2 regions of the Pseudocitrobacter cyperus genome follow, and region 2 is predicted to be linked to the other one. Evidence: predicted binding sites of a transcription regulator. Region 2 holds the regulator's gene; the other holds the start of a gene.
What was found. Region 2 encodes PurR, which represses purine synthesis genes. Its sites were predicted from a motif close to CANGCAAACGTTTGCNTG; they were not measured.

Region 1 (4,765 bases), on a different contig from region 2:
CACTCGAGTCTATCGCTTATCAGACGCGTGATGTGCTGGAAGCGATGCAGGCTGACTCCGGTATTCGTTTACATGCCCTGCGCGTGGATGGCGGTGCGGTAGCCAATAACTTCCTGATGCAGTTCCAGTCCGACATTCTGGGTACCCGCGTAGAGCGCCCGGAAGTTCGGGAAGTCACCGCACTGGGCGCGGCCTATCTTGCCGGTCTGGCCGTAGGCTTCTGGCAGAATCTGGATGAGTTGCAGGAGAAAGCGGTAATTGAACGCGAGTTCCGTCCGGGTATCGAAACCACCGAGCGTAACTACCGTTACAGCGGCTGGCAGAAAGCGGTGAAACGCGCCCTGGCCTGGGAAGATCACGGCGAGTAAACCACATACTGGCGGGGGCAAGCAGGTGCCCCCGCTTCATTTATCAACTAAAGAGCGGCAGCATCAGATAGAGCTTAATCACCAGCGCGTTCACGATATCCAGGAAGAACGCACCTACCATCGGCACCACCAGGAACGCCGTATGTGACGGGCCGAAACGTTCGGTGATCGCCTGCATATTGGCAATCGCCGTTGGCGTTGCACCAAGGCCAAAACCGCAGTGACCCGCCGCCAGCACAGCAGCATCGTAGTTTTTTCCCATCATCCGATAGGTAACGAAAATTGCGTACAGCGCCATTGCAATGGTCTGAACGCCAAGAATAGCCAGCATCGGCAAGGCCAGCGACGCCAGTTCCCACAGCTTCAGGCTCATCAACGCCATTGCCAGGAACAGCGACAGGCTGACGTTTCCTAAAACAGATACGGCTCTTTCAAATACGCGATAAAAACCGACCAGTGCCAGCCCGTTACTCAGGATGACGCCGATAAACAGCACACAAACAAAGGTTGGCAATTCAAACATTGTGCCGGTTAAGAGTTGCGCCACCACACGCCCAAGCGTTAAGCAGATAGCGATTAAGGCGATGGTTTCAATCAATACCAGCGAGGTGATAACACGGCCAACGTCAGGCTTTTCAAACGCTGTCGGGATTTCCTGATCGTCCGGCGTACCATCCGGAGAGGAAGAGTGTTTCACCAGATAGCGCGCCACCGGCCCGCCAATCAGGCCGCCAAGCACTAAACCAAAAGTCGCGCAGGCCATCGCAACTTCCGTCGCATTGGCGAAACCATAACGTTCAGTGAAGAGTTTCCCCCACGCGGCTCCGGTACCGTGGCCGCCAGAAAGGGTGATCGACCCGGCCAGCAACCCCATCAATGGATCCAGCCCCAGCATTTTCGCCATACCAATGCCGATGGCATTCTGCATCAGTAGCAGCCCCACCACCACAATCAGAAACGTAGCTAATACTTTACCGCCAGCGCGCAGACTCGAAAGGTTGGCATTCAGACCGATGGTGGCGAAAAAAGCCAGCATTAATGGGTCTTTCAGACTCATATCAAAGTCGATTTCCCAGCCCATGCTCTTTTTCAGCACCAGCAGCGCCAGCGCAACCAGTAGCCCACCCGCTACAGGTTCCGGAATGGTGTATTTCTTAAAGAAAGGAACGGAATGAACCAGTTTGCGCCCCAGCAGCAGCACCAGCGTCGCCGCGACCAGCGTAGATAACGTATCGAGATGAAACATTTTTAAGCTCCTTACCAAACGCATGATTCATTCATACGCGACAAATTTCCTGCGTCGTTGAGATCTCATCTTAAGATCTGGGGACAGATTGTAATCAATAAGTGCGAAGAAATGACAGAAAAAGGTTAATCACGCATATGAACTATTTACGTGATGAATTATTGATAAAGATTAAGCTCCGGTATTTTTTTAACGCCATCACAATGCAACCGTTTGCTTTTACCAACCAGTCCGATAAAATCGCCGCTTTCCCAGCACGAGATTGCCTCTGATGTCCGCCAACACTCTTGAGTCTGAAAATGCGCAACCGGTTGCGCACACTCAAAATAGCGAGTTGATTTACCGCTTAGAAGATCGTCCACCGTTGCCGCAAACGCTGTTTGCTGCCCTGCAACACCTGCTGGCGATGTTTGTCGCGGTGATCACGCCAGCCCTGCTGATTTGCCAGGCTTTGGGTCTGCCAGCGGCCGATACTCAGCACATTATCAGCATGTCGCTATTCGCTTCCGGTGTGGCGTCAATCATCCAGATTAAAGCCTGGGGCCCGGTGGGCTCTGGCTTACTGTCAATTCAGGGCACCAGCTTCAACTTTGTTGCACCGCTGATTATGGGCGGCACGGCACTGAAAACGGGCGGTGCCGATGTGCCGACAATGATGGCGGCGCTGTTCGGCACTCTGATGCTGGCGAGCTGTACTGAGATGGTGCTTTCACGCGTGCTGCACCTGGCGCGTCGTATCATTACACCGCTGGTTTCCGGCGTGGTGGTGATGATTATTGGTCTGTCGCTGATTCAGGTCGGCCTGACATCCATTGGCGGCGGTTATGCGGCGATGAGCGATAACACCTTTGGCGCACCGAAAAATCTGCTGCTGGCGGCGGTCGTTCTGGTGCTCATTATCCTGCTCAATCGTCAGCGTAACCCATACCTGCGCATCGCCTCGCTGGTGATTGCCATGGCGGCGGGGTATCTGATGGCCTGGTTCCTGGGCATGCTGCCGGAAAATACCGCGCCGACCAACACCGACCTGATTATGATCCCAACCCCGCTCTACTACGGCCTGGGCATCGACTGGAATCTGCTGCTGCCGCTGATGCTGGTGTTTATGATCACCTCTCTGGAAACCATTGGTGATATTACGGCGACCTCTGACGTCTCTGAACAACCTGTTTCCGGCCCGGTCTATATGCGACGCCTGAAAGGCGGCGTACTGGCCAACGGCCTGAACTCATTTGTTTCAGCAGTGTTCAATACGTTCCCGAACTCCTGCTTCGGCCAGAATAATGGCGTGATTCAACTGACCGGCGTCGCCAGCCGCTATGTCGGTTTTGTGGTTGCATTGATGCTGATCGTACTGGGTCTGTTCCCGGCGGTAAGCGGCTTCGTACAACATATTCCTGAGCCAGTTCTGGGTGGCGCTACGCTTGTGATGTTCGGCACCATCGCGGCTTCCGGGGTGCGTATTGTCTCCCGCGAACCGCTGAACCGCCGTGCGATCCTGATTATCGCCCTGTCGCTGGCCATTGGTCTTGGCGTCTCCCAGCAGCCGCAGATCCTGCAATTTGCGCCAGACTGGCTGAAAAACCTGCTCTCCTCCGGTATCGCCGCAGGCGGTATCACGGCGATTGTTCTGAATCTGATTTTCCCGCCTGAGAAAGAGTAATCTCCGCGTGACAGGGGCTGCGGCCCCTGTTGCTGAAACGCAAAGACACCATTCCCGCCTTGAGCATTGCGCATAATTCGTGCATAACTGCCTTATGTGCCCTTCTCAGGATGGAAGATCATGAAATTCATTGGAAAGCTGCTTCTCTGGCTGCTCATCGCACTGTTGGTGGTTATTCTCGCCTTCTACTTCCTGCTGCAAACCCGCTGGGGCGCTCGCGAAGTCAGCGACTGGATAACGGATAACACCGATTATCAGGTGACTTTCGATGCGATGGATCACCGCTTCTCATCACCCTCTCATATCCTGTTTAAAAACGTGACCTTCGGGCGCGACGGCAAACCGGCAACGCTGGTCGCGAAAGCGGTGGATATCGGCCTGAGCACCCGCCAGATCACCGATCCGCTGCATGTCGATACCATTCTGCTGCAGGACGGAACCCTCAATCTTTCGCCTTCCAACGCGCCGCTTCCCTTTGCAGCCGATCGCCTGCAACTGAACAATATGGCATTCAACAGCCCGGAAACCGGTTGGGAGCTGAGTGCGCAACGGGTCAGCGGTAGCGTTGCGCCGTGGGTGCCAGAGGTCGGAAACGTACTGGGCAAGAAGACGCATCTTCAGGTGAACGCCGGGTCGCTGACGCTGAATGGCATCCCCAGCAGCAATGTGTCCATTGAGGGGGATATCGATAACGGCGTGGTCACGCTCAGTACGCTTGCTGCGGAGATGGCGCGCGGCTCGCTGGCCGGGAATGCCCGCCGCAACGCCGATGGTAGCTGGGTAGTAGATAATCTGCGGCTGAACGATATCCGTCTGCAAAGCGACAAAGGGCTGATCGATTTCTTCGCCCCACTCACCACGGTTCCTTCACTGCAAATTGGTCGCCTTGAGGTCGTCGATGCCCGTTTGCAAGGGCCCGACTGGGCTGTCACCGATCTCGATATGAATGTGCGCAATCTGACGCTCAGCCAGGGCGGCTGGCAAAGTACAGACGGTAAAATCACCCTCAACGCCAGCGAATTTATCTACGGTTCGCTGCATCTTCTCGACCCTATTTTCAACGGTGAACTGTCAGACCAGGGGATCGCTCTACGCCAGTTCACCAGCCGCTGGGAAGGCAGCACGGTACGCGCCTCCGGCTTCTGGTTGCGCAACGGGCAGGCGCTCACTCTGGACGATGCGTCAATCGTCGGCCTGGAGTACACCTTGCCGAAAAACTGGAAGCAACTGTGGATGGACGCGCTACCGGAGTGGCTCAACAGCGTGACCGTTAAAAAATTCAACGCCAGCCGCAACCTGGTCATCGATATCGACCCGGATTTCCCGTGGCAGGTCACGGCACTGGAAGGCAGCGCCGCTAACCTGCAACTGGTGAAAAATCGCCTGTGGGGCGTGTGGAACGGCAATGCGCAACTGAGTGCGGCGGCGGCAACGTTTAACCGTATTGATGTGAATAGCCCAACGCTTGCGCTATCGGCCAATGCTTCG
Region 2 (4,765 bases):
CCCGTGAGCCTGCTATCCGACGTAGCACAGAGGAAGGGAGATTACCCTTGCCGAAATGACCATCCATGGAGAACCGGGAGGCGTCCTCCTCCCGTTAAAAATAATAACGTCTGTAATTATGTGATACGGATCCAGTATAGGACGCAAAATCTACTGATTCAATTAAAAATCTTAGCAAACTAATTACGGCTTCATAACATTGATATTTATCATTTTATGCGCGAGATGATTCCTTTGGTGAATCATTTTCGACAATGCGCGCGCCAGCCTGCATCTTGTAGCCGATACCTGCGAGCACAACGGTGGCCACCATCACGCTGGTGGTCGCCAGCAGAGGTGCGGCAATCAATGATGAAACGACCAGACTGGCGAGGAAGCACAGCCCCAGTTGCAGCGTATTTTGTAAGGCGGCCGCACGCCCGGTAGCCTGCGGGAATGGGCGCAGAGCGCGGGCGACGACGATAGGATAGATAGCGCCGTTTGCCATTGCCATCACGCAGAACGGGATCAGCAGGGCGGTCAGCGAGACATGCGGTGTCAGACCGACGCCCCAGGTGGCAAACACGCTAATGGCGAACAGCATCAACAACCACGGCAGGAGCTTGCCGCCATCCCATTTTTGCAGCGCCGCGCGGCAGCCGTAGCCGCCTATCAGGAAGGCGATGGTCTGCGGAACATAGCTCAGACCAATGGCTGTCGGGCTGTAACCCATGGCATTGAGGATAAATGGCGACCCGGTCAGCCAGGCAAAGAAGCTGGCGGAACAGGCGGCGTATATCAACACGTTGCCGCGGTAATCCTGACTGCGCAGCAGCTTCATAAAGGTCAGTTTGTCCGGGTTTGCGGACACTTTCGGGTGGGCGGGCTTCAGGCGCAGCGCCGGGATCATCAAAATCAGCGTAATGATAAACAGCGTGGTGAAAATAGCCTGCCACTCGAAGTGATGCAGGATCCAGCTTCCCAGCAGGGGGGCCAGTGCCGGAGAGAGGCCAACCAGCGGCATAATCGTGGCGAAAATACGGTTGATACGCTGCGCCGGATAGTAGTCTGTGACCATTGCCTGCCAGGTGACAGCCGCTGCGCAGACGCCGACCGCCTGGATAAAACGCAGCACCAGCAGTATGCTGGCATCGCGCACCCACAGCATTCCCAGGCAGCCGAAGGCGAAAATCGCCAGGCCTGTTAACAAAATCGGTTTGCGGCCATAACGGTCAGAGAGCGGCCCCCACAGCAGTTGCGCGATAGCAAATCCGGCAAGGAACAGACTCAGGCTGGCACTGACGGCAGACGCCGGTGTTTGCAAATCGCTCTGAATGGCGGCAAAGGCCGGAAGATACATATCAGTGGCCAGGAAGCCCAATACGCTCAGGCCCGCCAGCCAGACTAAAAATCCTTTCCCAGGTTGCATAAAAACGCCTTTTCTTGTGTCGGAAGAGGCTGAGAGTGTAGAGAGTGAAATCTGGCTTGTGAAACGCTAATATTTGCGGCCTGGTTTCAAAAATTTTGTAGGCAGAGCATGTGGTCTGAATATTCACTGGAAGTGGTTGATGCCGTTGCGCGTAACGGCAGCTTTAGCGGTGCGGCGAATGAACTGCACCGGGTACCTTCAGCAATCAGTTACACGGTGCGGCAACTGGAAGAGTGGCTGGCGGTTCCGCTGTTCGAACGCCGTCATCGCGATGTTGAGCTGACGCCTGCGGGGGCGTGGTTTTTGAAAGAAGGGCGTTCTGTTATCAAAAAAATGCAGATCACTCGTCAGCAGTGCCAGCAAATTGCCAATGGCTGGCGCGGTCAACTGGCCATTGCGGTTGATAATATCGTCAGGCCTGAGCGCACCCGGCAGATGATTGTCGATTTCTATCGGCACTTCAGTGATGTTGAACTGCTGGTTTATCAGGAAGTGTTCAACGGCGTCTGGGATGCGCTGGCAGATGGCCGGGTTGAGCTGGCGATTGGCGCGACGCAGGCGATCCCCGTTGGGGGGCGTTATGCCTTTCGCGATATGGGTATGCTGAGCTGGCAGTGCGTGGTGGCAAGCCAGCATCCTCTGGCGAAGATGAGCGGGCCATTTAGCGATGATACATTGCGCAACTGGCCTTCGCTGGTGCGTGAGGATACTTCGCGCTCGTTGCCAAAACGAATCACCTGGCTGCTGGATAACCAGAAACGGGTTGTGGTACCAGACTGGGGCTCTTCAGAGACCTGTTTATCCGCGGGGCTTTGCGTCGGAATGGTGCCAGAACATTTTGCGCGTCCGAAGATAGACACGGGCGAGTGGGTGGCACTGGAACTGGAAAACCCTTTTCCGGATGCGGCTTGTTGTCTGACGTGGCAGCAAAACGATACATCTGTAGCGTTAGGCTGGCTGCTGGACTATCTGGGCGACAGTGAAACGCTGAACAGCGAGTGGCTGCGAACGCCGGAAAATGGCGTTCGCAGAGAGCCTTAACGACGGTAATCGCGGAAGGGGCCGTCGGCGACGGAACGGCGCTCGATGAGGCGCGGATGGACTTCAATCGACTGCGACTCTTCGCGTTTGCTGACAATTCTGTCCATCAGCATATTAAAGGCGGTTTCCCCGAGGGAGTCTTTAGGCTGGTGGATAGTGGTCAACGCCGGCGTAAAGAAGCGAGAGTTGCGCACGTTGTCGTAACCAATCAGGGAGATATCCTGCGGGACGCGTAGTCCCATTTCATCAGCGGCGCAGAGCGCACCCATCGCCATGACATCACCACCGCAGAAAATGGCCGTCGGACGCGGATTCTGCGAGAGGATTTGCTGCATGGCGCGATAGCCGGATTCAGGCTCGAAATCACCCTGAACGATCCAGTTGGACGGCACATTAATATGCATCTCTTCCATCGCTTTCATAAAACCGGCCAGGCGGCCCGCACCGGTGTTACGCTCAAGCGGGCCGGGGATGACGCCAATTTCGCGGTGGCCACGTTCCACCAGATAACGGCCTGCCATATAGCCACCTTCGAAGGCGTTATCAATGACCGAGTCAGTAAAATCAGCTTTGGCTTCGCCCCAGTCCATCACCACCATCGGAATATTGCGATACTCTTCCAGCATCTGCAGCAGCGATTCCGGATATTCAGAACACATCACCAGCAGGCCGTCTACGCGCTTTTGCGCCATCATAGAGAGGTAAGCGCGCTGCTTCTCAAGATTGTTCCAGGCGTTGCCAAGGATCAGGGTATAGCCTTTCTGAAAACAGTTTTTCTCAACGGCTTCAATTATTTCAGCGAAGTAGGCCGCTTCACTACTGGTTGCCAACAAACCAATGGATTTGGTGTGATTGACTTTCAGACTACGGGCGACGGCGCTTGGAGAGTAGTGGAGCTCTTTGATTGCCGCCCATACCGCTTCCCGCGTATCCTCGGCGACAAAGCGCGTCTTGTTAATCACATGTGATACAGTTGTAGTGGAAACGTTTGCGCGTTTCGCTACATCTTTAATAGTTGCCATTCCATCTCACTCCAGACCCGGGCCTGCCCCCGTTCGATTAACTACGAAAACGTTTGCCTTCACTCACCCTGACGCAATGTTATGAATTGCGGTTCGCCGGGAAAACGACACAGGACGACAGGAGGGGGTCAATGGCCGATACACTTATAAATTAGCGTCGAATTTTGTCTGATCTTTGGCAAAAGTGGAAGCGCAAAATCGGTTATCGTGTGAAATCAGAGAAGATTTTTGCTATTAAGTGTGCAAAAATGATTTAACTCACTTTTGGTGTGGTGATAACAAGGAGAAAAATTGATGAGTACTGAACTGAAGATGTCAATTACCACGACGGTTATTACGCTGGCGCTGATCGTGGCGGCCGGGCTAACTGCCGTCCTGCATTAATTCATTTCGCAGGGAGAGTTCACTCTCCCTCACTTCAATTCCTCATATCGATTGTTATCACATCAGCAAAACTATTTTGCTAATTTGTACACTTCTGTTTTTTTGTGATCGATGTCATGCTTTTGCCTTCAGTTGTCACGCCGTCCAGATTTGCGGCAAACCGGAGTCATTGCATGAAAGTCAATTTTCCCTTACTGGCGTTAGCCATTGGCGCATTTGGGATTGGCACCACCGAATTTTCGCCGATGGGGCTCTTACCTGTTATCGCTGAAGGGGTTGATGTTTCAATTCCTGCCGCAGGTATGTTAATCAGCGCCTACGCTGTAGGGGTGATGGTGGGTGCGCCGCTGATGACGTTACTGCTCTCCCATCGTGCGCGGCGCAATGCCTTAATCTTCCTGATGACGATTTTCACCCTCGGCAATGTGCTCTCGGCTATCGCGCCGGATTACACCACCCTGATGCTCTCGCGCATTATTACCAGCCTCAACCATGGCGCATTCTTTGGCCTGGGCTCGGTGGTTGCGGCAAGCGTGGTGCCAAAACACAAACAAGCCAGCGCGGTCGCCACTATGTTTATGGGGCTGACGATTGCCAACATCGGCGGTGTTCCCGCAGCCACCTGGCTTGGCGAAACCATCGGCTGGCGGATGTCGTTCCTGGCAACGGCGGGTCTTGGCGTGATTTCGATAGTTAGCCTGTGGCTCTCGTTACCGCAGGGCGGGGCAGGTGAAAAACCGGATGTGAAACGCGAACTTTCGGTGCTGGTGCGCCCGCAGGTGCTTTCCGCTTTGCTGACGACGGTGCTCGGTGCGGGAGCGATGTTTACGCTCTATACCTATATTTCGCCGGTATTGCACACCATTACCGATGCATCCTCTACCTTTATCACATTGATGCTGGTGCTGAT

Region 1: VSR74_RS16420 (nucleobase:cation symporter-2 family protein) is a predicted target of PurR. The motif match lies at 1,817-1,834, and genes of this name have one in related genera.

Annotation. Positions count from the first base shown of each region.
Region 1 is NZ_JAYMYY010000005.1:116,044-120,808, reverse strand. It holds gene glpK (glycerol kinase GlpK) at 1-368, shown strand, start outside; gene gltS (sodium/glutamate symporter) at 412-1,614, opposite strand; gene VSR74_RS16420 (nucleobase:cation symporter-2 family protein) at 1,886-3,277, shown strand; gene VSR74_RS16415 (AsmA family protein) at 3,398-4,765, shown strand, end outside.
Region 2 is NZ_JAYMYY010000001.1:340,770-345,534, forward strand. It holds gene punC (purine nucleoside transporter PunC) at 215-1,408, opposite strand; gene punR (DNA-binding transcriptional activator PunR) at 1,517-2,449, shown strand; gene purR (HTH-type transcriptional repressor PurR) at 2,446-3,471, opposite strand; gene cydH (cytochrome bd-I oxidase subunit CydH) at 3,766-3,855, shown strand; gene VSR74_RS01695 (MFS transporter) at 4,029-4,765, shown strand, end outside.